DNA from 4 places in the Streptomyces chrestomyceticus JCM 4735 genome. Region 1 is predicted to be linked to each of the others. Evidence: riboswitches for the same ligand, from Rfam matches in the RefSeq annotation. Region 1 holds a riboswitch; each other region holds the start of a gene.
The links. Region 1 has a riboswitch for cobalamin ahead of EJG53_RS35980 (ABC transporter substrate-binding protein). Riboswitches for the same ligand answer to the same signal wherever they lie in the genome.
Positions count from the first base shown of each region.

Region 2: linked by a shared signal. The riboswitch ahead of EJG53_RS09190 (CoA-acylating methylmalonate-semialdehyde dehydrogenase) and the one ahead of EJG53_RS35980 (ABC transporter substrate-binding protein) in region 1 are both predicted to bind cobalamin.
Region 3: linked by a shared signal. The riboswitch ahead of nicT (Nickel transporter NicT) and the one ahead of EJG53_RS35980 (ABC transporter substrate-binding protein) in region 1 are both predicted to bind cobalamin.
Region 4: linked by a shared signal. The riboswitch ahead of metE (5-methyltetrahydropteroyltriglutamate--homocysteine S-methyltransferase) and the one ahead of EJG53_RS35980 (ABC transporter substrate-binding protein) in region 1 are both predicted to bind cobalamin.

Region 1 is NZ_BHZC01000001.1:8,214,945-8,222,457, forward strand. Features, by position in the region: gene EJG53_RS35970 (ABC transporter ATP-binding protein) at 1-264, opposite strand, end outside; partial or broken gene EJG53_RS35975 (FecCD family ABC transporter permease) at 261-1,360, opposite strand; gene EJG53_RS35980 (ABC transporter substrate-binding protein) at 1,357-2,325, opposite strand; cobalamin riboswitch at 2,436-2,619, opposite strand; gene EJG53_RS35985 (class I SAM-dependent methyltransferase) at 2,715-3,464, opposite strand; gene EJG53_RS35990 (MFS transporter) at 3,433-4,734, opposite strand; gene EJG53_RS35995 (ATP-grasp domain-containing protein) at 4,727-6,061, opposite strand; gene EJG53_RS36000 (cysteine synthase family protein) at 6,058-7,101, opposite strand; gene EJG53_RS36005 (GHMP family kinase ATP-binding protein) at 7,098-7,513, opposite strand, start outside.
Region 2 is NZ_BHZC01000001.1:2,223,664-2,231,176, forward strand. Features, by position in the region: gene EJG53_RS09175 (hypothetical protein) at 1-325, opposite strand, end outside; gene aceA (isocitrate lyase) at 436-1,719, opposite strand; gene EJG53_RS09185 (short-chain fatty acyl-CoA regulator family protein) at 2,054-3,463, shown strand; cobalamin riboswitch at 3,540-3,712, shown strand; gene EJG53_RS09190 (CoA-acylating methylmalonate-semialdehyde dehydrogenase) at 3,918-5,417, shown strand; gene EJG53_RS09195 (acyl-CoA dehydrogenase family protein) at 5,423-6,634, shown strand; gene EJG53_RS09200 (enoyl-CoA hydratase/isomerase family protein) at 6,631-7,513, shown strand, end outside.
Region 3 is NZ_BHZC01000001.1:6,601,653-6,609,165, reverse strand. Features, by position in the region: partial or broken gene EJG53_RS28915 (cytochrome P450 family protein) at 1-417, shown strand, start outside; gene EJG53_RS28910 (L-tyrosine/L-tryptophan isonitrile synthase family protein) at 414-1,382, shown strand; gene EJG53_RS28905 (ABC transporter ATP-binding protein) at 1,370-2,173, opposite strand; gene EJG53_RS28900 (FecCD family ABC transporter permease) at 2,275-3,474, opposite strand; gene EJG53_RS28895 (ABC transporter substrate-binding protein) at 3,474-4,643, opposite strand; cobalamin riboswitch at 4,782-4,994, shown strand; gene nicT (Nickel transporter NicT) at 5,026-6,195, shown strand; gene EJG53_RS28885 (VOC family protein) at 6,349-6,849, opposite strand; gene EJG53_RS28880 (DoxX family protein) at 6,921-7,484, opposite strand.
Region 4 is NZ_BHZC01000001.1:8,669,913-8,677,425, forward strand. Features, by position in the region: gene EJG53_RS37480 (4Fe-4S dicluster domain-containing protein) at 1-775, shown strand, start outside; gene nrfD (NrfD/PsrC family molybdoenzyme membrane anchor subunit) at 808-1,896, shown strand; gene EJG53_RS37490 (hypothetical protein) at 1,893-2,279, shown strand; gene EJG53_RS37495 (hypothetical protein) at 2,706-3,260, opposite strand; gene metE (5-methyltetrahydropteroyltriglutamate--homocysteine S-methyltransferase) at 3,427-5,745, opposite strand; cobalamin riboswitch at 5,912-6,145, opposite strand; gene EJG53_RS37505 (cupin domain-containing protein) at 6,525-6,953, shown strand; gene EJG53_RS37510 (SDR family oxidoreductase) at 7,000-7,513, shown strand, end outside.

The DNA of each region.
Region 1 (7,513 bases):
CGACTCCTGCACCACGGCGGCCACCGTACGGGCCAGCCGCCGTACCGGCAGCGACCAGGCGTCCGTGCCGTCCACCCGGACCTGTCCCGCGTCGGGCCGCAGCACCCGGTAGACGGCGCGCAGCAGGCTGGACTTGCCGCTGCCGTTGGGCCCGACCAGGCCGACCACCTCACCGGGCCGGGCGGTCAGGGAGACGTCGCGCACCAGGCGGTGCGCCCCGGCGGTGAGGGTGAGACCGTCGACGGTCAGTTCGGTCGCGCTCATGCCACTCCTCGGTGCACGGTACGGCGGGCGTCCCGGCGCATCAGCCACAGGAAGAACGGTCCGCCGCACAGCGCGGTCAGCACCCCGACGGGATCTCCATGGGCGCGGCGACGGTACGCGCCGCGATGTCGGCCCAGATCAGGAACACCGCGCCGGCCAGTGCGGCGGCGGGCAGCACCCGGCGGTGGTCACCGCCCACGAACAGGCGCACCACGTGCGGCAGCATCAGGCCCACGAAGCCGATCGGCCCGGCCGCGGCGACCAGGACGCCGGTGACGAGCGAGAGCAGGACGAACATCCGGGCCCGGAACCGGGCCACGTCCAGCCCCATCGTCGTGGCGGCCTCCTCACCCGCCAGCAGCAGGTTCAGCGACCGGGCCTGGACCAGCAGGACGGCGATGCCCAGCAGCAGCGCCAGGCCCGGCAGCCACAGCGTGCTCCACTGCACCCCGCCGAGGCCCCCGAGGGTCCAGGCGAGCACCGCCCGGGCCTCGTTGCCCCGGTCGGAGGTCAGCAGCAGGATGTCCATCACCGCCGTGAGGACCGCCGCCATCGCCACTCCCGACAGCACCAGCCGTACGGAGGTGATGCGCCCGCCGGTACGGGCCGTCGTGTAGACGAGCAGCAGCGTCAGCAGCGCGCCGGCGAAGGCGGCGGCCGACAGCGACACCGGACCGAACAGGGTCACCCCGAAGACGATCACCAGGACGGCGCCCAGGGACGCACCCGAGGAGACGCCCAGCAGATACGGCTCCGCCAGCGGGTTGCGGACCAGTGCCTGCATGGCCGTACCGATCACCGCGAGCCCCGCGCCGGTCACCGCGCCGAGCGCCACCCGCGGCGCCCGTACGTCCAGCACGATGGTCTCGCGCGCCCGGGACCACCCCGGGTCCGGCAGGTCGGCGCCCAGCGCGTGGGTCACGATGCCCCACACCTCACCGGGCGGCACGTGCACCGACCCGATCGCCATCCCCGCCGTGGCGGAGACCAGCAGCAGCACGCCCAGCACGACGAGGGTGACGGCGAAGGACCGGCGGCGCGGCGGCGTCCCGGGCCGGTGCTCGGGGACGGCCGCCGTCCCGGCGGCGGCGGTCACCGGAACCGCTCGGGGTGCAGGGCGCGGGCCAGCTCCTCCACCGCGTACGGCGGCCGCACCCCCACCAGGGTCGCGGTCAGCGGCAGTACGACGAACCGTTTGTTCTTCACCGCGGGCACGTCGGCGAGCGCGGGCTGCGACAGCAGGAACTGCTTCTTCTGCTCGACGCTCCCGGCCCCCGCGTAGTCGTAGATCGCGATGACCTCGGGCTTCCGCTCGACGACCTGCTCCCAGGACGCGTCTCCGAAGACCTTGTCCAGGTCCGCGAACACGTTCCGGCCGCCCGCGCGCTGGATGATCTCGGTGCCGAGACTCTTGCCGCCGGCGGTGAAGGCCGCCTTGTCGCCGCTGTCGTACACGAAGACCGGTACGGCGGGGGCGCCCTTGACCGCCTCGGTGGTCCGGTCCACCCGCGCCTTGAGGCCGGCGGCCAGCTCGGCGGCCCGGTCCCGTACGCCGAAGATGCTGCCGACCGTGCGGACCTCGTCGTACGTGTCCTGCATGGACACCTGCTTCTTCCCGCAGTACTCGCGGTTGAGGTAGGTGTTGATCCCGGCGTCGGCGAACGCCTTGCGCGAGCGGCCCTCGTTCTCGGCGAACGCGCTGGCGTACCCGCCGTAGACGAGGTCCGGGCCGGCTTCCAGCACGGTCTCGAAGGACGGTTCCTTCTTCGCCAGTTGGGGCAGCGCCTCGTAGTCCTTGCGCAGGTGCGGCAGGACGGCCGAGTCGGGGAAGGCGGTGCCGATCATCCGGTCCTTGAGGCCCAGCGCCAGCATCAGCTCGGCGGGGTGCTGGTGGATGGTGAGCACCCGGGAGGGCGGCTTCCGGTAGGTGGTGCGGATGCCGCAGTTGTCGATGGTGACCGGGAAGCCTTTCGCCGCGGTGGCCGCGGGCTCCGCGTCACCCGCGGTGTCCCGCGCCGTGCCGCAGCCGCCCAGCAGTACGGCGGACAGGGCCAGGGCCACCGCCGGTGCCGCGGCGCGCCGGAACCGGCGCCGCCGGGCGGCGGGGGGAGAAAAGGGGGACGGGTCGTGCCGTCGTACACGTAAAGCCTCCTGCGGAGTCCGCGCTCCTCGGAACGGGCCCGCGACAGGCCAGTGTTCTGACTCCCGGATCGACGTTCCCCCGGCCGCCCCGCGCCGCGCGCGGTGGCCCGAACTGCCTGATGAAAGGTCACTCCCCGGTCACAGTGGCGGGACCGCGCCGGACTCGCACCGGCTTCCTGTCTCCCGTCGCGGTGATGACCAGGTGATATTACGGTCGGCCGGACCGTGGGCAAAGGGCGCGCGTACGGTTCCGCGCGCCGTCCGCGGTGTACGGGCGCCGGGCCCCGCCGTGCGGCCCGGCGCCCCGGTCACGCCGCGCGGACCGCCCGGAGCACCAGCCGCTCGGCGTCCTGGTCGTACGGGCGGCCGTCGAAGCCCCCGAAGACCTCGATCTCCTGGAAGCCCGCCTCCCCGGCCATCCGCCGCAACTCCACGGCGCTGTAGACGAACCAGACCAGGCTCGTCCGCGTCACCCGGTCGCCCCGTACGAGCACCCAGTCGCTGCGCAGCCGTGCCCAGTCGTCCAGCACCGTGTCGGTCTGCACCAGCAGGTCGTCGCCGCGCTGTACGACCTTCGGCGGTGTGACCCTACGGGCCAGCAGTTCCTTTCCGGCCATGTCCAGCAGCAGGGTCCCGCCGGGTGCCAGGCAGTCGTGCATCGTGCGCAGCACCCGGGCGTTGTCGGCGGGGTCCTCGAAATAGCCGAACGAGGTGAACATGTTGAGGACCACGTCGAAGGCCCCGGGCTCGGAGAACTCCCGCATGTCGGCCTGGACGTAGCGGGCGGTGACTCCGGCGTCGGCGGCCCGCTTCCTGGCCCGGTCCAGCATCGCCGGGCTGCGGTCGACCCCCGTCACACCGAAGCCCCGGCGGGCGAGCGGAACGGTGAACACCCCTGGACCGCAGCACAGGTCCAGCACCCGGGCCCCGGCCGGGAAGGACAGCAGGGGAGAGGTGTCGAGCAGCTCCTCGGCCTGGGTGTAGCGGCTGTCGGAGAAGAGGAAGTCGTAGAACTCGGTCCAGAAGTCATCGTCCTGGAATCCGCCCGTGTGCGTCATCGGGTACCGGTGTTCCTTCCATGAGGTCCGTGAGGGGGGTGGCGGGGGTGAGGTCGTCAGGGGCGGCGGGAGCGGTGCCCTGCCCGCGCCGCAGGGCGAGCAGGAGCGGCGGCAGCAGGACGCACTGGGCCGCGGCGAACAGCCAGAACCAGCCGGCGTGCCCGGCGCGTTCGCCGAAGCCGTAGAGCTGTCCGCCCAGCACGCCGCTGGCGCAGGCGCCCAGACCCGCGGCGAGCCGCTGCTGTCCGAAAACCACGGCGTCCGAGCGGGGGCTGCGGCGCAGGGCCTCCAGGTCGTTCTTGAGGAAGAGCACGATGTCGCCGAGCGTGATGAGGACACCGCCCGCCAGCAGGGCGGTTCGCGTACCGGCCGCCAGGACCGCCATCCCGGCGGCCAGTCCCGCGAACCCGACCGCCAGGGCGACGGGATAGCGCATCCGCCGGATGGCGCCCGACGCGAGCGGCTGGACGACGATGACCAGGAGGAAGCAGGTCAGCAGCACCAGGCTGTAGAACTCGCTGGAGGCGCGCTCGACGGCGTACACGGCGAGGTAGTGCTGGAAGTGGAAGTAGAGGTAGAACGCCAGGCCGTTGGCGACGAAGGGGAGGACGGCGATACCGGTGAGCAGGCCCTGGCCGGCCGCCGGCGCGCTGCCGGACCGTTCCTTCTCCGGCCCCACCGCCGGCAGCCGCGCATGCCCCACGGCCACCACGGCGAACAGCGCCGTCACGACGAGGAACAGCGGGGCAGGAGACGACAGTACGAACGGGCCCGCGACGAGCGGGCCCACGGCCATCCCCGCGTTGAGCGCCGCGTTGCCCGCGGACAGGAACGCGGGACGACGCTCCTCGGCCACACCGTGCACCAGGTACGCCTTGTTGGCCGGCAGGTACAGCGCGGCGCCGCAGCAGGTCAGGATCAGCGCCGCCACCGCCACCGGCGGCCACCGCAGCGCCGCCAGGAACGCCGCGAAGCCCGCCGTACGGATCACCAGCGCCCACAGCATCGTGCGCCGCAGCCCCACCCGGTCGGCGAGCGCCCCGCCGAGCACCCCTCCCGAGAACTGCACGAGGGACGCGGCGGCCAGCACCACACCGACCGCCCCGAGCCCCATGCCCAGCCGCTCGTGAAGGAAGACCGACATGAACGGCAGGACCATGAAACTGCCGAGCGGGATGAGGAAGGAGCTGAGCAGCAGGAAGCGCAGCGGCCCGGTGAGGCTGGACAGCGCGGTGCGGAACTTCGGGCCGCCGTCCGTGCGTTCAGTCACCGGAACCCTGGCCCGCCTGGCTCGCCGTCGCCGCAGCCGCCGTACCGGTCGCGCCCGTTGTAGCGGCCGCGTCCGTCACGCCTGCCCCGTCCGCCGCCCCCGCCGCACGGAACGGCTCCGTCCGCACCCGTACGGCATTGGCCGCCGCGACCGCGCAGTGCGTGGCCAGTTCGGCCGTCTCGCCCTCCGCGTAGACGATGCCCGCGTAACCGCGGCTGTCGCCCAGGTGCTCGACGGGGTCGCCGGTCCGCTTGACCGGGTACCAGGTGGGGGAGCCCGGCATGTCCGGCAGCCGGTCGAGTCCGTCGACGCCCGTGAACACCCCTGGTTCCGCCGGGTACCCGAGGACGAAGGCCGAGGCGGGGCCGCCGGGCAGCTCCGCGTCCATGAGTCCGGGTCGGCTGCCGAGGGCCGCTTCCACCATCGCCTCGTACACGTTCACGCCGAGAGCCCGGCACAGCCCTTCACCGACGAGCGCGCCGCCGATCCGCGGGTTGATCTCCACCACTTCCGGGCCGTCGGTGGTCAGGGCGAACTCCACGTGGGCGAACCGGTCGGTGTAGCCGACGGCGGCCAGCACGTCGTCCAGCCACCGCTCCAGGGCGTCCCGGCGCGGCTGCGGGAAGGCGACGGGGAACGCGGTGATCTCCTCCCGGAAGTGCGGCTCGGGCGACATCAGCCGGCTGGAGACGCCCAGCAGCCGGGTCCGCCCAGCCCAGGTGAGGGTCTCCGCGCTGTACACCGGTCCGGAGAAGTACGGTTCGGCGAACAGACGGCCCTTGAGCTGCCGTCCGGCGGCCTCGGCCAGCGCCGCGTCCAGCTCCCGCTCGTCCCGTACCAGCCAGACGTTCTGGCTTCCGGTGCCCGCGGTGTCCTTGAGGATCGCGGGCAGGCCCACCGCCTTCACCAGCAGCGCCGCCGTCGCCGGGTCGCCGCTGTCCGCCTCCGCCGCGCGGGCCCGGGTCAGCCCGGCCTCGAACAGCCGGTCCCGTACGGCGGCCTTGTCCCGGGCCAGCCGCAGTACCGCCGCGTCGAGGCCGGGCAGCCCGAAGCGGGCGGTGAGTTCGGCGCCGACCAGCATCCAGGTGTCGGTCGAGCTGATCAGCCCCCGCAGGTCCGGGATCCGGCCGAGTTGTTCCGCCACCAGTTCCGTGTCGAAGGTGTCGGTCTCCACCACGTCGAGGGCGCCCGCGGGCAGCCGCTCCAGCTCGTACGCGTAGTACGCGGGGTCGCGGGTCAGCAGCCGCAGCGGCTCGCCCAACTGGGCGGCGGCGCGCGTCAGGTGGCCCAGCCCGAAGGTGAGCGCTTCCAGGCAGACCACGGTCATGCGCGCGCCTCCGCACGGCGGGACGGCCAGGGGGCGCGGTTCCACGCCATCGTCGACCAGGGCATGGACATCTCCTCGGGGCTGCCGACCTCGGCCGGCTTCAGTGCGGCCAGGTCCACGGCCTCCCGGTGGCGGGCGTAGACCCGTTCCACGTAGCGGTGGCCGGTGTCGGCACCGATCACCAGGTGGAGCCGGTCGGGGTGGCGGCGGGACTCGTAGGTGGCGGTCAGGTAGGCGGCGCCGGTGGACAGCCCGGCGAAGACGGCGTGCTCGCGCAGCAGGGCGACGGCGCCGGACATGGCGTGGGTGAAGTCCATCCAGTGGACCGCGTCGTACAACTGGTGGCGGACGTTGTCGAAGGGGATCGAGGAACCGATGCCGGCGATGATGGCTTCCGGGTCGTGGTGGTCCTGGCTCCCGAAGGTGACGCTGCCGAACGGCTGCACCCCGACCAGCCGGACACCGGGATCGCGGCGGCGCAGATGCCGCACCAGGCCGCCGGTCGAGGCTCCCGACCCGACGCCGCCGACGACCGTCGGGGTGCGGCCCGGCAGGGCCCTGGTCACCAGGTCGGCGACCTCCTGGTAGCCCAGGTAGTGGATGTCGTCGTGGTACTGCCGCATCCAGTGGACGTCGGGCCGTTCGGCGAGGATCTCCCGGACCCGCCGGACCCGCAGCTCCTGGTCGAGCTTGAGGTTCTTCGACGGTCTGACCTGCTCGACCGTCGCGCCGAGGATCTCCAGTTGGGCGAGGGTGGTGGCGTCCACGGTGGTCGAGGCCACGATGTGGCAGCGCAGGCGGTAGCGGTGGCAGGCCAGCGCCAGGGCGTAGGCGTAGATGCCGCTGGAGCTGTCTATCAGGGTCTGCCCGGTACGGACGGTGCCCCGGTCGAGCAGCCGCCGGACGGCCGCCAGCGCGGAGTAGATCTTCATCGACTCGAACCGCAGCAGCACCATGCCGTCCGTCAGTTGGACGAGGTCGGGTCTCTTGAGGGCGTCGGCTATGTGGGGATGGGTGCCGACTGTGTCGGAAGGTGTCACGCGTAGCCTCCTTGGGCGAAAGAGCACTGGTGACCGAGCGAACGGAAGAAGGCGGACAGCTCGCCCTTCAGGGACGGCGCCGGCCGGCCGCTGAAGAGGTAACCGACGAGCGATCCGGTGTGGGCGACGAAGACGCCGTCCGCCCCGAACTCCTCGCGGTGGGCCAGGACGGTCTCGAAGGTGTGCTTGGGCAGCACCTCCTGGGACAGCGCGCTGCTGAAGGTCGCGGCCCGGGCCACGGCTGCCGGGTCGCCGGAGGCGAAGCCCTTCAGGAGGTCGGTCAGGCACCGTTCGTACTCCGTGGCGCAGCGCCGGTAGTGCCGCCGCAGCACCGGTGTCACCGCGGCGGTGTCCACCGTGCCCGGCTCCATGACGAACGCGGTGTGGAAGCCGATGCCGGTGCCCAGCCGCC
Region 2 (7,513 bases), 6.0 Mb from region 1:
CCGGGCCCGCGACGAGCAGGCCGTACTGGAGCCACACGGTGGTGCGCCGTGCCGAGTGGCTCATCGCGGCGGCCGGGACGCAGAGCGCGATCAGGCCCGCGACGGGCGACAGCGCCAGCGCCGTGTTCGCGGCACCGGCCAGCGGCCCGCTCGCACCGTCACCGGTGTACGCCTGACCCAGCACGATGATCATGAAGAGGACGTACGCGACGGCGAGCAGCGGGAGGCCGAGAGCGGCGAACACCCACAGCGCCCTGGTGGACGGCGCGAACGGATCGTGCGCCGACAGGTCGGCGGGGGCGGGTGCGGGGGCCGGTGTGCTCATGATCATCAGCGTGCCCAGGGCGGGGCGCCGCGGCATCGGTGCGCGTACTCAAGCCCTGGTGGGCTTCGTACTCAGTCCCGCGAGCCCCCCGCCTTCCGGGCAGCGCGTGATCAGTGGAACTGCTCCTCTTCCGTCGAGCCGCGCAGCGCGGTCGTCTCGGAGGCCGGGTTGACGGCGCCGGCGACCAGGTCGAAGTAGCCGGTGCCGACCTCGCGCTGGTGCTTGACGGCGGTGAAGCCGTGCTGCTGGGCGGCGAACTCGCGCTCCTGGAGGTCGACGTAGGCGGTCATACCGTGTTCGGCGTAGCCGCGGGCGAGGTCGAACATGCCGTGGTTGAGGGAGTGGAAGCCGGCCAGGGTGATGAACTGGAAGCGGTAGTCCATCGCGCCCAGCTCGCGCTGGAACTTGGCGATCTGGTCGTCGTCCAGCGCCGCCTTCCAGTTGAAGGACGGCGAGCAGTTGTAGGCCAGCAACTGGTCGGGGTACCGCGCGTGGACGGCCTCGGCGAACTCGCGGGCCTGGGCCAGGTCGGGTGTGCCGGTCTCCATCCACAGCAGGTCCGCGTACGGGGCGTACGCCAGGCCGCGGGCGATGGCGGGGGCCATGCCGTTCTCGACCCGGTAGAAGCCCTCGGCGGTGCGCTCGCCGGTGCAGAAGCGGGCGTCGTTCTCGTCGACGTCGCTGGTCAGCAGGTTGGCGGCGAGGGCGTCGGTACGGGCGACGACCACCGTCGGCACGTCGGCGATGTCGGCGGCGAGGCGGGCCGCGCCCAGGGTACGGATGTGCTGCGAGGTGGGCACCAGGACCTTGCCGCCGAGGTGGCCGCACTTCTTCTCCGAGGCGAGCTGGTCCTCGTAGTGGATGCCGGCCGCGCCCGCCTCGATCATCGCCTTGGTCAGCTCGAAGGCGTTGAGCGGGCCGCCGAACCCGGCCTCGGCGTCGGCGACGATCGGCACCAGCCAGTCCGTCGTGTCCCCGGCCGCCTCGGCGGTGGCGATCTGGTCGGCGCGCAGCAGCGCGTTGTTGATGCGGCGCACCACCTGCGGCACCGAGTTGACCGGGTAGAGGCTCTGGTCGGGGTAGGTGTGGCCGGCCTGGTTGGCGTCGGCGGCGACCTGCCAGCCCGAGAGGTAGACCGCCTGAAGTCCGGCCTTGACCTGCTGCACGGCCTGGCCGCCGGTCAGCGCGCCGAGGGCATGGATGTAGTCCTGCTCGTGCAGTTGCCGCCACAGGCGCTCGGCGCCGCGGCGGGCCAGGGTGTGCTCCTCACGGACGCTGCCGGACAGCCGCAGCACGTCGGCGGCGCTGTGGGTACGGGTGGTGCCCTGCCACCGCGGGTCGGTCGCCCACCGCCGGGCCAGTTCCTCGGCCGTCTCGGTACCTGCCTGTGCCATGACCATCTCCCGGATGTTCGCTCGGACCGCTGTTCTGGGGTGGACTGTTGTGGTGGACTACTGGTGAAGGGTGCGAATTCCCGGGCACTGAGTGCACCGAGTGCCGTACCAGTGCCCCGGACTGCTGAAGTGCGGCCCGCCGGAGGTCCCGGTGGCGGGGTGAGCAATGCTGCCGGGGGCCGCACTGCCGACTCTGACAGTGGCACTTGGTGCCAGCAACGGTGGACCGCCGCCAAGTTCTGCCAATCTTGTGGCGCACTTTTGCCAAGGTTGCAAAGGTTTGCGACTGCCGTACGGCGACTAGGGTGAGCGCGGCGGCGACGGAGGGGGCACCGTGAGCAAGATCTACGCCGGGGCGCGGCTGCGCCGGCTGCGGGAGGAGCGCGGCTTCAGCCAGGCGGCGCTGGCCCGCGTCCTGGCCATCTCGCCCAGCTACCTGAACCAGATGGAGCACGACTCACGGCCGCTGACCGTGCCCGTACTGCTGCGGCTGACCGAGACCTTCGGGGTGGACCCCGGCTTCTTCTCCGCGCGCGACACCAGCCGGATGCTGGCCGACCTGCGCGAGGCGCTCGCCGACGAGCTGGCCGCCGGCCGGGTCTCCCCCACCGACCTGTCCGAACTGGCCTCCCGGCAGCCCGCGGTGGCGTCGGTGCTGCTCGGCCTCGGGCAGCGCAACCAGGCGCTTACCGAGCGCCTGGCGGAGGTGGCGGAGGGCCGGGACGGCAACGGCAGCGACCCGGCCGCGCCGCTCTCCCCGCACGAGGAGATCCGCGAGTTCTTCTACCGGCGGCAGAACTATCTGCACGAGGCCGACACCACCGCCGAGGCACTCGCCGCCGAGCTGGGTATCCGCCCCGGTGAGGTGGGACGCGCCCTGACCGCCCGGCTCACCGAAAGGCACGGCGTACACCTCGTGGACACACCCGACGGTCCGCTGCACCACTACGATCCGTCCTCCCGGGTGCTGCGCCTGTCGGCGGGGCTGCGGCCCGGGCAGCGCGCCTTCCGCATGGCGACCCAACTGGCGCTGCTGGAGGCCGGGGAGGAGCTGTCGCGGCCCGCCTCCGAGGACTTCGAGGAGGGCACGACGGCCTGGTCGCTGGCGAGGATCGGGGTCGCCAACTACTTCGCGGCGGCGCTGGTGCTGCCGTACGGCCCGTTCCACGCCGCGGCCGAGGAGCTGCGGTACGACATCGAGCGGCTGACCGACCGGTTCGGCCTCGGGTACGAGACGGTGTGCCACCGGCTGAGCACCCTGCAACGGCCGCGCCGGCGCGGGGTCCCGTTCTCCTTCGTCCGCGTCGACCGGGCCGGCAACATGTCCAAGCGGCAGTCCGCCACCGGCTTCCACTTCTCGCGGGCGGGCGGCACCTGCCCGCTGTGGAACGTCTACGAGGCGTTCACCGCGCCCAGCCGTATCCACGTCCAGATCGCCGCCATGCCGGACGGCCGCCGCTACCTGTGGACGGCCCGCACCGTCACCCGGCACCGCGGCGGCTGGGGCGACCCGGGCAAGACCTTCGCCATCGGCCTCGGCTGCGAGATCCGGCACGCGTCCCGGCTGGTCTACTCCGACGGCCTCGACCTGGACAACGCCGGGGCCGCCACCCCCATCGGCATGGGCTGCCGGGTCTGCGAACGCCTGGAGTGCCCGCAGCGCGCCGTGCCGCCCCTCGGCCGCGCGCTGGTCATCGACGAGAACAGCAGCACGTTCGTGCCGTATCCGGTGCGGGAGGACTGACGGGCCCACCCACGCGCCCCGGAGCACCCTGCGGATCACCGATCCCCCTGGACTTACTAGGACGTCCAACTATATGTTCGTGACGTAGGCCCGCGGTGCAGGGAAGCCGGTGCGAATCCGGCGTGGTCCCGCCACTGTGACCGGGGAGTGCGACGTCGGGCAACACGCCACTGACGCGGGTGCGTCGGGAAGGCGGGCGGCGCACGGAGATCCGGAAGCCAGGATACCGGCCGCGGGTGTTGTTCCGTGTTGTCCACGAGGATGGAGCAGACACGCATGGCACCGGTGCGTACCCCCAGCCCAGGTGATCCGGCCCGGCCCGCGGCACCGCCCGCGCGCTGACGGTTCCACGCCTTTCGCGTCCCACGGCCCCGCCACGGACCGCGCGCCATCCGCGCGGCCCGCGGGCCCGGCCGTGCCATCCCCGGATCACACCTGACGAGAGCAGGCCCCCATGGTCCGAGAACTGACCCATTTCATCGGCGGCAAGCACGTACCGGGAACATCGGGTGCTTACGGCGACGTGTACGACCCCAACACCGGCACCGTGCAGGCCCGGGTGCCGCTCGCGGACCCGGGCGAGACGGCGGCCGCCGTCGCCGACGCCGCGGCCGCCCAGCCCGAGTGGGGCGAGTGGAACCCGCAGCGGCGCGCCCGCGTCCTGCTGAACTTCCTGCGCCTGGTGGAGGGCGAGCGGGACGCGCTGGCCCGGCTGCTGTCCAGCGAGCACGGCAAGACGGTCGCGGACGCGCACGGCGACCTCCAGCGCGGCCTGGAGGTGGTGGAGTTCGCGGCCGGCATCCCGCACCTGCTCAAGGGCGAGTTCACCGACAACGCCGGGACCGGCATCGACGTGCACTCGCTGCGCCGTCCCATCGGCGTGGTGGCCGGGATCACCCCGTTCAACTTCCCCGCGATGATCCCGCTGTGGAAGATCGCGCCGGCCGTCGCCTGCGGCAACGCGTTCATCCTCAAGCCGTCCGAGCGGGCGCCTTCGGTGCCGCTGCGGCTGGCCGAGCTGTTCCTGGAGGCGGGGCTGCCGCCGGGCGTCCTCAACGTCGTGCACGGCGGCAAGGAGTCGGTGGACACGCTGCTGGAGGACCCGCGGGTCGAGGCGCTCGGCTTCGTCGGGTCGACCCCGATCGCCGCCCACATCTACGCGACCGCCGCCGCGCACGGCAAGCGCGCCCAGTGCTTCGGCGGCGCCAAGAACCACCTGATCGTGATGCCGGACGCCGACCTCGACCAGGTGGTGGACGCGCTGGTCGGCGCCGGGTACGGGTCGGCGGGCGAGCGCTGCATGGCGGTCTCGGTCGCCGTGCCGGTGGGCGAGGAGACCGCCGACGCGCTGGTGGCGCGGCTCAAGGAGCGGGTCGGCACGCTGCGCATCGGCCGCTCCGACGACCCGCACGCCGACTTCGGGCCGCTGGTGAGCCGGGACGCGCTGGACCGGGTCCGTGCCTACGTGGACCTCGGCGTCACCGAGGGCGCCGAACTGGTCGTCGACGGGCGGGACTTCACCCTCCCCGGCCACGAGGACGGCTTCTTCGCGGGCGCGTCGCTCTTCGACCGGGTCACCCCGGACATGCGGATCTACCAGGAGGAGATCTTCGGCCCGGTCCTGTCGGTGGTACGGGCCGCGGACTACGAGGAGGCGCTGCGGCTGCCCACGGAGCACCCGTACGGCAACGGCGTGGCCATCTTCACCCGCGACGGCGACACCGCGCGGGACTTCAGCCGCCGGGTGAACACCGGCATGATCGGCGTGAACGTGCCGATCCCGGTGCCGGTCGCGTACCACACCTTCGGCGGCTGGAAGCGGTCCGGCTTCGGCGACCTCAACCAGCACGGCCCGGACGCGATCCGCTTCTACACCCGCACCAAGACCGTCACCTCGCGCTGGCCCTCCGGGGTCAAGGAGGGCGCGAGCTTCACCCTCCCGACGATGGGCTGAGAGCGATGAGCGTCATGACCACCGCCACCCCGGCCGCCGCGCTGACCTCGCTCACCGCCGACCAGCTCGCCATCGTCGAGACGACGCTGGACTTCGCGCAGGAGCACATCGCGCCGCACGCCGTGGCCTGGGACCAGGACAAGCACTTCCCCGTGGACGTGCTCCGCAAGGCCGCCGGGCTCGGGCTCGGCGGGATCTACGTACGGGAGGAGCACGGCGGGTCCGCGCTGAGCCGCGCGGACGGCGTGCTGGTCTTCGAAGTACTGGCCACCGCATGCCCGTCCATCGCGGGCTATCTCTCCATCCACAACATGGTCGCCTGGATGATCGACCGGTACGGGAACGAAGCGCAGCGCGCCCGTTGGCTGCCCGGCCTGTGCTCGATGGCCGACCTGGGCAGCTACTGCCTGACCGAGCCGGGCGCCGGGTCGGACGCGGCGGCGCTGCGCACCCGCGCGGTGCGCGACGGCGACGACTACGTGCTGACCGGCGTGAAGCAGTTCATCTCCGGCGCCGGAACCTCGCAGGTGTACGTGGTGATGGCCCGTACCGGCGAGGACGGGCCCGGCGGCATCTCGGCGTTCCTGGTCGAGCGGGACGATCCGGGGCTGTCGTTCGGCGCCAACGAGAAGAAGATGGGCTGGAACGCGCAGCCCACCCGGCAGGTGCTCCTCGACGAGGTGCGTGTCCCCGCCGACCGGCTGCTGGGTGCCGAGGGCGACGGCTTCCGTATCGCGATGAGCGGGCTGAACGGCGGCCGCCTCGGCATCGCCGCCTGCTCCCTCGGCGGCGGGCAGAGCGCGCTGCACGCGGCGCAGGCGTACCTCGCGGACCGGGAGGCGTTCGGGGGCCGGCTGCTGGAGGCGCAGGCGCTGCAGTTCCGGCTCGCCGACATGGCGACCGAGCTGGCCGCCGCCCGCGCGCTGGTGCGGCAGGCGGCCGAGGCGCTGGACCGGGCCGACCCGCAGGCGCCGCAGCTCTGCGCGATGGCCAAGCGGTTCGCCACCGACACGGGCTACTCCGTCGCCGACCGTGCGCTGCAACTGCACGGGGGCTATGGCTACCTGAGTGAGTACGGCATCGAGAAGATCGTCCGCGATCTTCGGGTGCACCAGATCCTGGAAGGGACGAACGAGATCATGCGCGTGATCGTGGCCCGCGGGCTGACCGGGGCGAAGACCGGCGGCACCCGCGCCGGGGCGGGGGCCGCCCGATGACCGACGACTCCGTACTGCTGCGGACCGAGGGCCGCACGGCGTACCTCACCCTCAACCGGCCCAAGGCGCTCAACGCCCTCGACCACGCCATGGTGCGCCGGATCGCCGCGGCCCTGGACGCATGGGAGCACGACCCGGCGGTCGGCACCGTGGTGATCACGGGTGCCGGTGAGCGCGGGCTGTGCGCGGGCGGCGACATCCGCGCCATCCACGAGGACGCGCGCTCCGGCGGCGGCGCCGCGTCCGCCGCGTTCTGGCGCGACGAGTACCGACTCAACGCCCGTATCGCCCGCTTCCCCAAGCCGTACGTCGCCGTCATGGACGGCATCGTGATGGGCGGCGGCGTCGGCGTCTCGGCGCACGGCAGCGTACGGATCGTCACCGAGCGCTCCAAGGTCGCCATGCCGGAGACCGGCATCGGCTTCGTACCGGACGTCGGCGGCACCTATCTGCTGGCGCTCGCGCCCGGGGAACTGGGCACGCACCTGGCGCTCACCGGGGCGCCGGTGGGGGCCGGGGACGCGCTGCTGTGCGGGCTCGCCGACCACTTCGTCCCGTCGGACCGGGTGCCGGAACTCCTGACGGACCTCGCCGCCGACGCGGTGCCCGAGGTACTGCCCCGGTACGTACAGGAAGCGCCCGAGGGCGAACTGGCGGCCCACCGCGAGTGGATCGACCCCTGCTACGCGGCCGGCACCGTCGAGGAGATCGTGGACCGGCTGCTCGGCAGCGGCGTCCCGGAGGCCAAGGAGGCCGCCGAGACGATCCTCGCCAAGTCCCCCACCTCGCTGAAGGTCACCCTGGCCGCCCTGCGCCGGGCCCGCGACCTGGGGCCGCTGGAGCGGGTCCTGGACCAGGAGTACCGCGTCTCGTGCGCGG
Region 3 (7,513 bases), 1.6 Mb from region 1:
GAGGAACTGCTCCGCTACGACAGCGCCTTCGAGCTGACGACCTGGCGCTTTCTCGCCGAGGACGCGGACGTGTCCGGCACCCGGGTCCCGGCCGGCGACTCCGTGATCGTCTCGCTGTGCGCGGCCAACCGCGACCCCGCCCGCTTCCCCGCACCCGACACCCTGGACCTCGGCCGGTCCCCCAACCCCCACCTCGCCTTCGGCCACGGCATCCACTTCTGCCCGGGCGCCACCCTGGCCCGTACCGAACTGCACATCGCCCTGGAGACGTTGCTCCGCCGCCTGCCGGGGCTCCGCCTGGCCGTACCGGACAGCGAGCTGAACTGGATACCGGCGGTGCTCGCGCGGGGGGTCGGGGAGCTTCCGGTGGCGTACGACACCACCGCCCCCGCTGTCACCCCCGGAGAGGCCCGATGACCAGCACAGCGGCCGCCATCCTCAGCACCCTCCTCCCTCACCGCCGCACCCCGGAGACGACGCCTACCGCCGAAGCAGCCACCCCCGCCCACTTCCCGCACCAACTACGCCACCTGGAAGCCCTGGTGGCGACCGGCCGCCCGATCCGCTTCACCCTCCCCGGCTTCCCCTGCAAGTCCCCCAACCCCGCCAAGGTCGTCGGCCGGCTCCCCGACGAGGGTGAACGCCTCGCCCTGCGCTTCCTGGACCGGCTGTGCGCCCGGATCGGGGAGCTGTACGCGCCGGGCGCGCGGCTCGTCATCTGCTCCGACGGGCACCTCTTCAGCGATCTGATCGGCGTCCCGGACCCGCACGTCGACGCGTACAACGACACGCTGCGCACCATGATCCGTACGGCCGGACTGTCCCACCTCACCACTTTCGACCTGCGGGACGTTTACGGAGACCGGCCCTGCGACGCCAAACGCGCCGAGGTGCACCGCCGGTACGCGCCCTCCCTGGACTCCCTGCGCGCCGAGACCCGGGACGCGGCCGCCCACGGCGGCGAAACGCTTCGCCTGTACCGAGGCATCACCCGCTTCCTGTTCGAGGACACCACCGGCTTCGAAGGCACCCGCTCCGCCCTGCAACGCGCCTGCCGCACCCGCGCCTACGGAGTCGTCCAGCGCAGCCGCGCCTGGGGCGCGCTGATCGCCGAGCACCATCCAGACGCCCTCCGGCTGTCCATCCACCCGCAGCCGCCCGGCACGCCGAAGTTCGGCATCCGTCTGCTCGACGCGCCCGACGTGTGGATGACGCCGTGGCACGCCTGCGTGCTGCGCGACGCGGACGGAGACGGCGTACGGCTGATGCGCGCGGCGGACGCGGCGCGGCTCGGACGGCTCGTCCACCGGGACGGCCGCCCGAGCCATTACGTGCGGGACGCGCACGAGGCCGGACGGCCGGCAGCGGCTCAGCTCTCCTGATCCGCGACTGCGGCTGGAACCGCGACTTCACGCTGATCGACGGCGATCAGCGGGTCCCCCGTCAGCGGATGATCGACCACCGCCGCCCGCACCCCGAACACCTCGGCCAGCAGCTCCGGCGTCAGCACCTCGCGCGGCGCGCCGGACGCCACCACCGTCCCTTCCGACAGCACATGGAGCCGGTCGCAGACCGAGGCCGCCGCGTTCAGGTCGTGCAGGGAGACGAGCGTCGTACAGGCCCGGCCGCGCAGCAGGTTCAGCAGCTCGACCTGGTGCCGTACGTCCAGGTGGTTCGTCGGTTCGTCCAGGACGAGGACGTCCGGCGCCTGGGCGAAGGCACGGGCGAGCAGGGCCCGTTGCCGCTCCCCGCCGGAGAGCGCCGAGAACCGCCGCCCGCCGTACTCCGCCAGCCCCACGTCGGCCAGGGCACGGGCCACCGTCTCCCGGTCGGCGCGGTCGTCGCCCGCGAACGCCCGCTTGTACGGGGTGCGGCCCATCGCCACCACCTCGTGGACGGTGAGTTCGAAGTCGCCGCCGCGTTCCTGGGGCAGGGCGGCGATGTGCCGGGCGGTGCGCGCCGGTGGCATGGTCCGAATGTCCTCCCCGGCGAGCAGCACCCGGCCCGCTTCGGGGTTCAGGTGCCGGTAGACCGTACGCAGCACCGTGGACTTGCCACTGCCGTTCGGGCCGACCACGCCCGCGATCTCGCCGGGCGCGGCCATCAGCCGCACCCCGGCCACCACGCACCGGCCGGCGTACGATACCCGCAGATCCTCGATGTCGATCCGCATGCCGTGGCCCGTGACGGCTTCCGTACGTACCCCTCCACCGGCCATGCCGACGCGCCTCCCCGCCCTCATGCTCCCGCTCCCTACCCCGGCTCCGATCCTGCTCACGCTCCCGCCCCCGCTCCGGCTCCCAGCCGCCGGTCCAGCACATACAGCAGCACCGGCGCGCCGATCACCGCCGTGACCACGCCCACCGGCAGTTCCTGGCCGTCCATGGCGGTACGGCACACGATGTCCACCACGACCAGCAGGAGCGCCCCGGTCAGCGCGGCCAGCGGCAGCAGCCTGCGGTGGTCGCCCCCGACGATCAGCCGGCACAGGTGCGGCACCATCAGCCCCACGAAGGCGACCGCCCCGGACACCGACACCAGGACGCCGGTGAGCAGGCTGGTCACCACGAACAGCGTCCGGCGCAGCCGTACGACGTCCACGCCGACGCTCGCCGCCGTCTCGTCCCCCATCGTCAGCGCGTTCAGCGCACGGGCCCGCGCCTGGAGGAGCAGCAGTCCGGCCGGTACGGTGACGGCCGGCAGCAGGAGCGTGCCCCAAGTGGCCCCACCCAGGCTGCCCATCAGCCAGAACAGCACGCCGCGCGTCTGCTGTTCGTCCCCGGCCTGGAGTACGAGGTAGCTGGTGAACCCGGCCAGGAACTGCCCGATGCCGACCCCGGCCAGCACCAGCCGCAGCGGCGCGAAGCCACCGCCCCGGCGAGCCAGCGTCCACACCAGCGCGAACGAGGCGAGCGCCCCGGCGAAGGCGGCCAGCGACAGCCCCACCCCTCCGCCCAGCTCGAACACCCCGCCCGCCCCCGCCACGGTGCCCGCGCCCAGCACGATCGCGGCCACCGCGCCCAGCGAAGCGCCGTTCGAGATGCCCAGCAGGTACGGGTCCGCCAGCGGATTGCGCACCAGCGCCTGGGTGGCCGTACCGACGAGCCCGAGACCCGCGCCGACCAGCGCGGCGAGCAGCGCCCTCGGGACGCGAAGCTGCCAGACGATCAGATCGTCCGTACCCGGCCGGGGCGGCTCGCCCCCCAGCCGCCGGAACACCACCGACCACACCTCGGCCGGGGCGATGTCGGTAGCACCGAGTGCGACGGCCGCGGTCAGCGCGGCGAGCAGGGCGACCAGCAGCCCGAGGGCGAGCCAGCGGGTACGGGCCTGGCCGGCTGCCCGTCCTTCAGCTCCTCCGGCCCGCCCGGCGGCCTGCTCAGGAGGCTGCTCGACGGCCTGCTTAGGGGCCTGCTCGACGGCCTGCTCGGGAGCCTGCTCGACGGCCTCTTGCCTCTCACCCGGCGATGCCATCAGTGGCCCGCCCGGGACCCGGTCCCTGCCGCTGCCCCTGCCCCTGCCCCTGCCCCTGCCCCTGCCAGCCGATCCGGGTAGAGCGTCGCCGCGATCCGCCGCACCGTATCGGCATTGCCCACCCCGGCGATGGTCGTCTGCTCCGAGCCGATGCGCAGGAACTTCCCTTCCCGCACCGCGCGCAGTCCCGCCGTGGCCGGGAATTCCCTGAGGAACTTCGCGGCCTCGTCGAATGCCTTCTCGGTGGCCGCGGCACTTCCCCGGTTCCGTACGCCGAGCTGGATCCAGTCCGGGTTCTTCGCCACCACGTCCTCCCACGACACCGGCCGGAAATCGCTCGCGCAGTCCGCGAAGACGTTCTGTGCCCCGGCCTCGGTCAGCACCGCGTTAGCCACCTGCCGGTTGCAGACCGCGACGGGCTGTTTCGTCCCCGCGTCGAAGTCGAAGAAGAAATACGACGGCCGCTGCGCCGCGGGCACGTCAGCGAGGGCCGTACGTACCGAAGAAACCTTCTTCTCCATCTCCGCCACCAGGTGCACCGCACGTCGCGAGGTGCCCGTGAGCTGCCCGAGCCGCCGGATGTCGCCTTCCACCGCGGACAGGTCCTGCTGCGGCACCTTCTTGCGCGGCGCACAGGCCGTAGAAGCCAGATAGACGTGCTTGATGCCCGCCGCGGCGAATTCCTCCTCGGTCGGACCGGCCGCCGCACCCCCCATGGCGCCCATGGAAGCGAACGTGTCGATATAGACATCAGCACCGGAACCGAGCAGCTTCTCCTTCGGAATCACCGTCTTCCCCAGCACCGGGACGCGCTGCGCCCGGGCATCGAGTTCGGGCGGCAACGCGCCCTTCCCCGGCGGGAATCCGGTACCGAAGACCCGGTCGCCCGCCCCCAGCCGGAGCAGCATTTCCAGGCTCGCCGCATTGCTCGTGACAATCTTCCGCGGTGCCTCGGAAAACGTCGTCCGCCGCCCGTCGCAATCGGTGACCGTGACGGGATAGCCTCCCGCTCCGCCACTCTGACCGTCCGCGGCCCCCGCCGCCGTACGCCCGTCGGCACCGCCGCAACCGCTGACCAGCGCGGCCACCGCCAGCACCCCCGCCACCGCCGCCACCGACCGGCCGCACCGCGCCGGCCGGCTCCCGGCCACCGGCTCCACCAGATCCATCCGAGGACGCATACGTCCGCTCTCCCTGCCTCTCGACCGCCCGACGGCCCGCACCTGCGGGCCCGGGACCAGGTAGTCGAGCGGACGGCGCCCCGGGTTCCCGCCGTATTGGTCCGATGACCACAGCGCGGCCGGGCGTTAGAGTGTCCGGGCCGTGGTGTCGGGAAGACCGGTGAAGACCGTCAGGTCCAGACCGGAGCGGCCCTCGCCACTGTGATCGGGAAGTTCCCGCCCCGTTCCGTACGCGCCCCGCGCCCGTACGGAGCCACTGGCCGCAGCCCGCGACCGGGAAGGCAGGGGCGGGCGCGCACACCCGTCAGCCAGGAGACCGGCCACGGCATCTCACGAACTGATCCACGAGGTGCTGGAGCGTGACCACCGGATGCCCCTGTCCACCAATTCCCCTTCCTCTTCTCCTTCCCCCTCCCCCTCACCGTCCCCACCTGCCACTTCCACCCCCCTGCCACTGCCCGGATTCCGCTGGCGGCGGCAGGACACCGTACGGACCGCGGGGCTGATGGCAGTCATAGCCGCCCTGCACGTCGTCGCCTTCGGCGTGCTCTTCCTGCTGGTCGTGCCGCACCACTACACCGTGGGCTCGCAGGTCTTCGGGGTCGGCCTCGGCGTCACCGCGTACACCCTCGGCATGCGGCACGCCTTCGACGCCGACCACATCGCCGCCATCGACAACACCACCCGCAAGCTGATGGCCGACGGCAAGCGCCCGGTCTCGGTGGGCTTCTGGTTCGCGCTCGGGCACTCCAGCGTGGTCGTCGCCATGGCGGCACTGGTCGCCGGCGGCGCACAACTGGCCGGCACCCTGCTCGACGACGGATCGAGCACCCACCAGGTGCTCGGCACCGTGGGCACCACGGTCTCCGGCAGCTTCCTCTACCTCATCGCCGCGCTCAACCTCGTCGCGCTGGCGGGCATCTGGCGGGTGTTCCGGGCGATGCGGGAGGGCCGGTACGACGAGTCGGAGCTGGAGCAGCACCTCGACTCCCGCGGCTTCATGAACCGCGTACTGGGCCGCTTCACCCGCTCCATCACCCGCCCCGGCCAGATGTACCCGCTCGGCCTGCTCTTCGGCCTCGGCTTCGACACCGCGACCGAGGTGACGCTGATGGTGATGGCGGGCAGCGGCGCGGCGGCCGGCCTGCCCTGGTACGCGATCCTGGTGCTGCCGCTGCTGTTCGCGGCGGGGATGAGTTTGTTCGACACGCTGGACGGTACGTTCATGAACTTCGCGTACCAGTGGGCGTTCTCGAACCCGGTGCGCAAGGTCTACTACAACCTCACGATCACCGGTCTGTCGATCGCCGTGGCGTTCTTCATCGGGACCATCGAACTGGTCACCGTGCTGCACGAGAAGCTCAACCTGACGGACGGCGTGACCGGCTGGATCTCGTCGATCGACCTGGACAACGTCGGCTTCATCATCGTCGGCCTGTTCGTGGCGGTCTGGGCGGCGGCGCTGGCGTACTGGCGGCTGGCCGGTGTGGAGAAGCGCTGGTCGGCACGGGCGACGGAGGCGGCCCGAGAGCCCGCCTGACCACTGCCTGAGGCACCTGAACCCGGCGCCACGGCCTCCGCGACGGGAGGCCGTGGCGCCGGGTTCAGGTAGTGGCAGACCCGCCCGCCCTCAAACCGAGGCCATGGCCCGTCCCGCCCTGCCCTCAGACCAAAGTGGTGTCCCGCCCCGCCCTCAGGTCGCCGACCCGGCCGCCGCCCCCGTCTTCAGATCGCGGCCCCAGCGCTCCAGCTCGGCTTCGAGGTCGAGCGGGCGCAGCCGGTCCGGCTCGTCCGGTCCCGGCCACTCCGTACGGGGCACCCGCCACATGACCTCGAACTCGTTGCCGTCCGGGTCCTTGGCGTACAGCGACTTGGACACCAGGTGGTCGGTGGCGCCGACCAGCGCGCCCCGCTCGGCCAAGTCCCTCGCCGTGTCCGCCAGCTCCCCGAGGGTGCCGACCTCCCAGGCCAGGTGGTAGAGCCCCACCCGGCCGTGTTCGGGTCCCGGCGCCCCGGCGCCGACCGCGAACAGCCCGAGATCGTGATCGTTGGCGGTCCCCTCGGCACTGAGGAACGCGGCCCTCCCCGGTATCTCGGTGTCCACCCGGAACCCCAGCGCCTCCGTGTAGAAGGCCACGGCGCGCGCCACGTCCCGTACGTAGAGCACCGCGTGATTCAGCCGCCGCACTGCCACGTCAATCCCTCACCTTCCGCTTCTCTCCACACACACCACTTCACCCGGCTCCCTACGATTCCGCCGGGAGGTCAGTCGCGCACCAGCAGCATCACGAACGCGACGATCACGCCGAACAAGAGGGCAGCCACCCCGTAAGCAAGCCGGTGGTTACGCAGGACCGGAAGCAGCCGGTCGACCGCGTACCGGCCGGGGCCGGTCAGCGCCAGGGCTCCGGCGCCCGCCGTGAGCAGCAGCTCGTACTCGACGCCCTCGGGCGCGAAGAAGCCTCCGCCCCACTTCACCGCCAGCGCGTTCACCATCGTCCCGACGACCGCCGCGCCCGCCAGCGGCGTCAGCAGCCCGAGGACCAGCCCGAGACCGCCCAGCGTCTCGCTGAGCCCGGCCACCACGGCCATGGCCTTGCCGGCCGGGTAACCGCTGCCCGCGAAGAACTGTCCGGTTCCGTCCAGCCCCGGCCCGCCGAACCAGCCGAACAGCTTCTGCGCACCGTGCGCGGCCATGATCAGCCCGACCGCGAGCCGCAGCACCAGCAGGCCGATGTCGTACGCGTGCGGGGTCGCGGCATGCCGGTCGTCGACACCGCTGCCGTAGTCACGGAGGGGGCTGCGAAGAGGGCTGAGGGGGGAGGACATACGAACGCTCATTTCTGTCTGGTCTGTCC
Region 4 (7,513 bases), 450 kb from region 1:
GTGGCGGCATGTGGCCTTCATCGAGCAGGAGGTGCCGGCGCGTGACGGGGCGGAGGCGCCGGTGGGTGGCGGGCCGCCCACCGCTGAAGGGCGTACGCGACTGCCGCTGGCCGACACGGATGACGGGAGCGGTGGAGCTACCGGCGGCGGTACCGGTGGTGAGCTGCGCTGGCTGATGGCCTCCGACGTCTGCAAACACTGCACCCACGCCGCGTGCCTGGACGTCTGCCCCACCGGCTCGCTCTTCCGTACCGAGTTCGGCACGGTCGTCGTCCAGGAGGACATCTGCAACGGCTGCGGCTACTGCGTCCCCGCCTGCCCGTACGGCGTCATCGAGCAACGCCCCTCCGACGGCCGCGCCTTCAAGTGCACGATGTGCTACGACCGGCTCGGCGCCGGGCAGGAACCCGCCTGCGCCAAGGCGTGCCCGACCGAATCCATCCAGTACGGGCCGCTGGACGAACTCCGCGAACGGGCCGCGCTCCGCGTCGACCAACTGCACGCGGCAGGCGTCACCGACGCGCGGCTGTACGGGCACGAGCCGGACGACGGTGTCGGCGGGGACGGCGCGTTCTTCCTGCTCCTCGACGAACCCGAGGTCTACGGACTGCCGCCGGACCCCGTCGTCACCACCCGCGACCTGCCCGCCATGTGGAAACACGCGGGCGCCGCGGCGCTCTCGCTGGCGGGCGGTATCGCGCTGGCTTTCGCCGGGCCCGCGCTGAAGCAGTTCGGCCGTGCCGCCGGAGCCACCGGACGGAAGGGACGGCGATGAGGGAAGAGGGAGCGAAGACGGAAGAGGAAGCGATGAACGGCTCCGATGTCACGCGCGAGGGCTCCGAGGGCGGGCTGCCGGGCCGTGCCGCCGCGCCGGAGATGCTGCGTGGCGGGCCGGGCGCCGACGGGAGAGGGCGGCGCAAGGGCGGCAAGCGTGGTCGTGGCGGGCGCGGTGAGCAGCTCATGGCGCCTCCGGCCGACTTCCAGTCGTACTACGGCCGGCCGGTCATCAAGGCTCCGGCCTGGCGCGCCCGGGACATCGCCGGGTACTTCTTCCTCGGCGGTCTGGCCGGCGCCGGATCGGTACTGGCCGCCGGAGCCCACGCGACCGGCCGTACCACCACCGCCACCGCGATGAAGGTCTCCTCCCTGGTGGGGGTCTCCCTGTCCACCGCCGCACTCGTCAACGACCTCGGCAGGCCCGGCCGGTTCGCGAACATGCTCCGGGTGGTCAAGCCGACCTCTCCGATGAGCGTCGGCTCCTGGCTGCTGGCCGCGTACGGGCCCGCCGCGGGCGCCGCGGCCGCCTCGGCGGTCACCGGGAAGCTGCCCCGGGCGGGCGCCCTGGCGACCGGTACCGCGGCGCTCCTCGGACCGGCCGTCGCCACCTACACCGCGGTCCTCGCGGCGGACACCGCCGTCCCCGCGTGGCACGGCGCGCACCGCGAACTCCCGTACCTGTTCGCGGCATCGGCGACGGCCGCCGCCTCCGGGATGGCCCTCGTCGTCGGTCCCGTACGGGAGACAGGGCCCGCCCGGTGCGCCGCGGTACTGGCCGCGGTCGCCGACGAAGCGGTCACCAAGGCCGTCGAGCGGCGTCTCGGCATGGTCGCGGAGACCTGGCACCAGGGGCGGGCCGGCACACTGCTCCGCACGGCGCGGACCCTCACCGCGGCCGGAGCCGCCGTCGGCGCCGCCTTCGGAGGCCGGTCCCGCACGCTGGCCGCCGCGGGCGGGCTGGCCCTGCTCGCCGGTTCCGCGTGCACCCGCTTCGGGGTCTTCGCGGCCGGTATCGCCTCCGCCGAGGACCCGAAGTACACCGTCGTACCCCAACGGGCGGCCAAGGAAGCCCGCCGCACCACACCGACGCACAGCGCGGAGAGGACACAGCCCACATGACCCGCACACCCCACACCGACGAGCCGGCCCAGGTCGTGCTCAGTGCTCAGTCCTCGGCCGACGCCGAGGCCGTGTTCAGCACGCTGCGCAGTTGCTTCGACTCCGACCGCGCCGACGGCGACACCGCGCACGACCAGCCGCACCGGCCCGGTCACCCGGTCGTCTGGACCGAGACCTTCGAGACCTCGGAAGTCCGCGGCGACGTCCGGCCGAACGCGGACCTGTCCGCCGCCGTCACCGCCGACCTCCAGGGCAGCCACTTGGCGGTGGACCGGCTGCGGGACGTGCTGACGCGCGCGTTCTCCGTCCGTACGGAAGGCACGGTGTCGGGCGACCAGGAGGTCGAGCTCCAGATCGTCCTGGAGAGTACGGGGCAGAGCTGACCCTCTTCCGGCGAAGTATGTGTGCCGCGGGCGGGTGCGGAGCAGCCTCAGTTCTGCTCCGCGCCCGCCCACGGGCGACCGGGGCCCTCACCCCGGCGTCTGTGCGCCCCGTACCAGGTGCTCCGCATACGCGTCGGCGGTGAAGGACGCCGGCGGTTCGCGCGTCAGCGTCGTACGTTCGAGGAGCGCACGGGCTTCGGCGGCCGGGGCCCGGTATGCCGAGCACCTGGGCGGGGCGGGCCGGTTCGGTGGTGGGCATGGGCGTCTCCCGGATCAGCGTGCGGGGTGTCGTTCGTGTTCGTGTGAAGGGTGCGAACGTCACGTACGGAGACTCTGGCAGTGGCACTGAATGCCATCAAGCGTGGACGGATGCCAACTTCTGCCAATCTTCCCGCCAGCCCTTGCGAAGACTGCCAAGCAAGCCGTCTACGCGGCCCGCTCCCTCCGCCACGCCACCGCGTCGGCGGTCAGCGGTGCCTGGATGGTGTAGACATCGCCGACCCGCAGGTTGTCCGGCGTGCTGTATTCGCCGTGGCAGCCGATGACGGAGACGGCGACCTGGGAATCCGGCTGCCAGAACGTCCGGTAGTACGGCGCGTTCGCCGGATCCTCCGGAATCTCCAGCAGCGGAACACCGCGCCGCTCCAGCAGACGCCGCAGCTTCTCGAACCGCAGCCTGGGAGCAAAGCGCCCGTACCGGGCCCGTATCGCCTCGTCGACGACCTTGTGCTTGCGGTGGGCCAGCCTGTGCACTTGCAAGGTGAAGTGGTGTCCCGCCCAGGGGGAGCCGACGGAATCGCGATCCCAGAAGAATTCGGGCAGGGCATAGGAATATCCCAGGCTCTGCTCACCGAATCTGTTCTCGCCGAAGTCCGGCCCGAGCACCTCGGCGACGCGTTCGGGAGAATCCGTGTACCGCAGGCCGAGCACGGTGCCGGTGGTGACGACGTCCATGTAGAACGCCAGGGAATACGGGGTCAATTGCTGTTCCTCGGCAAGTCGCGTGAAGAGGAGCAGTTTACGGTCCTCGGCGGTCAGGCGCTGTCGGCCGGAGTCGTGCGCGCCTTGGAAGCCCCCGGAAATCGGCGGGAAAAACGGCCGGGAAGGCGCGCGGACGCACCTCCCGGCCGTCACCGGGTTCACCGGATCACGACACCGGCAACTCCCCGCGCACCGTCCGCGCCGCCGTGACCAGGTTCTTCAGCGAAGCCCGCGTCTCGGGCCAGCCCCGGGTCTTCAGACCGCAGTCGGGGTTGACCCACAGCCGCTCGGCCGGGATGGCGCCGAGGCCCTTGCGCAGCAGGCTCGCCGCCTCCTCGGCGCTCGGCACGCGGGGCGAGTGGATGTCGTACACGCCCGGCCCGGCCTCCCGCGGATAACCGTGTTCGGCCAGTTCACGGGCCACCTGCATGTGCGAGCGCGCGGCCTCCAGGCTGATCACGTCGGCGTCGAGATCGTCGATGGCCTGCACGATGTCACCGAATTCGGCGTAGCACATGTGGGTATGGATCTGTGTCCGGTCCCGCACACCACTGGTGGTGAGCCGGAACGCCTCGGTGGCCCAGGCGAGGTACGCGGGACGGCCGGCGGCGCGCAGCGGCAGCGTCTCGCGCAGCGCCGGTTCGTCGACCTGGATGACCGAGGTGCCGGCCGCCTCCAGGTCGCCCACCTCGTCGCGCAGGGCCAGCGCCACCTGCCGGGCGGTGTCGCCGAGCGGCTGGTCGTCCCGGACGAACGACCAGGCGAGCATGGTGACCGGGCCGGTCAGCATGCCCTTGACCGGACGGTCGGTGAGCGACTGCGCGTACCGCGTCCACCGCACCGTCATCGGCTCGGGCCGCGAGATGTCGCCCGCGAGGACCGGCGGACGGACGTACCGCGTGCCGTACGACTGGACCCAGCCGTGCTGCGTGGCGAGGTACCCCGTCAGTTGCTCGGCGAAGTACTGGACCATGTCGTTGCGTTCGGGCTCGCCGTGCACGAGGACGTCGATGCCCGCCTCCTCCTGGAAGGCGAGCACCTCACGGATCTCGTTCGCGATGCGCTCCTCGTACCCGGCGGTGTCGAGGCGCCCCGCCCGCAGGTCGGCGCGCGCGGTGCGCAGTTCGGCGGTCTGCGGGAAGGAACCGATGGTGGTCGTCGGGAGCAGCGGCAGGCCGAGGTGGGCCCGCTGGGCGGCGGTCCGTTCCCCGTACGGCGCGGAGCGGCGGCCGTCGGCGTCGGTGACGGCGGCGGTACGGGCCCGTACGGCGGGGTCGTGGGTGATCGCGGAACCGGCGCGGGACGCCAGGTCCGCGCGGTTGGCGGCCAGTTCGGCGGCGATCGCGTGGGTGCCGTGCGCGAGGCCGCGGGCGAGCGTGGCGATCTCGGCGGTCTTCTGCCGGGCGAACGCCAGCCAGCGCAGGACCTGCGGGTCGATGTCCCGCTCGGCGGTGGCGTCCAGCGGTACGTGCAGCAGGGAGCAGGAGGCGGCCACGTCGACCCGGCCGGCCAGGCCCAACAGCGTACCGAGCGTGGCCAGCGACTTCTCGTAGTCGTTGATCCAGATGTTGCGGCCGTTGACGACACCGGCGACCAGCCGCTTGCCGGGCAGCCCGCCGACGGCGGCGAGCGCGTCCAGGTTGCCCGCCGCGGCCTCGGTGAAGTCCAGTGCGAGACCGTCGACAGGCGCCTTGGCGAGCACCGGCAGCGCTTCGCCGAGCTGGTCGAAGTACGAGGCGACCAGCAGCTTCGGACGGTCGGTGAGCGCGCCGAGGACGCGGTAGGCGCGCTCGGTGGCGTTGAGGTCGGCCGGGGTGTGGTCCTGCACCAGGGCGGGCTCGTCGAGCTGTGCCCACTCGGCGCCGGCCGCACGCAGGTCCGCCAGCACTTCCGCGTAGACGGGCAGGAGCCGGTCGAGCAGGGTCAGCGGGTCGAAGTCGGCGGCGACACCGGGGGCCGGCTTGGCCAGCAGGAGGTAGGTGACCGGGCCGACGAGGACCGGGCGCGGCGTGTGGCCGAGCGCGAGCGCCTCCCGCACCTCGCCTACCTGTTTGGCGGAGTCGGTGGCGAAGACCGTGTCGGGACCCAACTCGGGAACCAGGTAGTGGTAGTTCGTGTCGAACCACTTGGTCATCTCCAGCGGCGCCACGTCCTGCGTGCCGCGCGCCATGGCGAAGTAGCCGTCCAGGGCGTCGGCGTCGACGGCGGCGCGGTGCCGTTCCGGGACGGCTCCGACCATGACGCTGGTGTCCAGCACATGGTCGTAGTACGAGAAGTCACCGGTCGGCACCTCGTGGATGCCGGCGTCGGCCAACTGCTGCCAGTTGGAGCGGCGCAGGTCGCGCGCGGTCTCCCGGAGGGCGTCCGCGGTGACGCGGCCCTTCCAGTACCCCTCGACGGCCTTCTTCAGTTCCCGGTGCTGTCCCTGGCGGGGGTAGCCGTACACGGTGGCCCGTGCTGCCGCGGCTGCGGGCTTCGCTGTCACGGAACTCTCCTTCGCGAGCGTGATCTTCTCCGAGCCCGGTGACCGGACGAGAACGCGAAGGAATGACGCGCCGGGCGAGCCACGGAGCGTCCGACGACACCCGTGCCCGCCTGCCATGACACGCCGACCCGCCCTCGAAGGTCACCGGAAGGTCCGCGCACGTACGGACGCGCGCGGGCAACGGGCAGGTCTTCGGACTCGCGGGCACGCCTGCCGGAACGTCACGTCGTCCGGCGGGCACCTACTGGCCGTCGCTTCCCGGATCCGCGGCCCGGATCCAGTGCGTATGACGGCGGTCGTTCCCGCTCACCGCTGCGGGGCAGTCCCGGATTCCCACCGGGTTCCCTCTTACGACGCGCCTGCCTGGCGGGCAGGGCGAACCAGTTGCACCGGACAGCGTAGATCGGCTGCGCCTGGTGCCGACACCCCTGTTCACATGGTGGTATGTGAGGTGAGACACGGGGGAGGGGTGGGCAGGGGTGGGAACGGGCGGGTGCGGCGGGGCCGAGGTTGAGGTTCCGTACGGTGCCCTGGATGCGTACGCCTCCCGGATGCGTACGGTGCCCCGGATGTGTCTGGATCGGTGCTCACCGGGCATGCCGGGGGTCTGAACAATGGAACATCTCTCGGTTGGGCCGTGCATCGGCGGGCCGTCCGCCGAGCTCTGGTGCTGTACGTCGGAAGCAGGAAGCACGGGTACGGACACCGGCATCGCACGCCGGGGCGGCACTGCCGTCCCAACCGGCCCTGGCTCCGGAGCCGAAGAAGGAGGACCCGGCATGCCCGGCACCCACGAGCACCAGCACCCGCACTCGGAGGCATGGAAGACCGCGCTCACCGTGCTGCAAGAGGTCGCCCCGCCCGCGATCCCGGAGAGCGCGCACGTGTCGACCGTCCAGATCGAGTATCCGCCCGGCGACCAGGGCGCCCCGCCGCACCGCCACCCCGGTCCGGCCTTCGGCTACGTGGTGGAGGGCGAGATGCGCTTCGAGTTGGAAGGCGAGCCGGAGCGGATCGTCCGCGCCGGGGAAGCGTTCTGGGAGCCCGGCGGCGACGTCATCCACTACCAGGACGGCAACGCCCGCACCGACACGCGCCTGCGCTTCGTCGTCACCATGCTCTGCGAGCCGGGGCAGCCGATGTTGGTCCTGGTCGACGACGAAGAACTCAAACAGCGCGCCCACCTGCGCGCACCCCGGCAGTCCTGACGCCTCTCCGCCCCAGCGGGCGCCCACAGCGCGAGGAGTTCACGAAGTGAAGATCGTGGTCATCGGAGGCACCGGCCTCATCGGGGGCAAAGTGGTCGGCAAACTCACCGAGCGCGGTCACGAGGCCGTGCCCGCCGCGCCCAGTACGGGCGTCAACACCCTCACCGGCGAGGGCCTCGACACCGTGCTGGCCGGAGCCCAGGTGGTCGTGGACGTGGCCAACTCGCCCACCTTCGAGGAGTCGGCGGTCCTGGAATTCTTCACCACCTCCACCCGCAACCTGCTGGCCGCCGAGGCGAAGGCGGGCGTCACGCACCATCTGGCGCTGTCGATCGTCGGCATCGACGGCCTGCCCGACAATGGCTACTTCCGGGCGAAGGCGGCCCAGGAGCGGCTGATCAAACAGGGGCCGGTTCCCTACTCGATCCTCCGGGCGACCCAGTTCTTCGAGTTCGTCAAAGGCATCGCCGACACTGCCACGGACGGTGAGACCGTACGCGTACCACCCGTGCTCTTCCAGCCCATGGCTGCCGAGGACGTAGCCGAAGCGGTGACCAAGG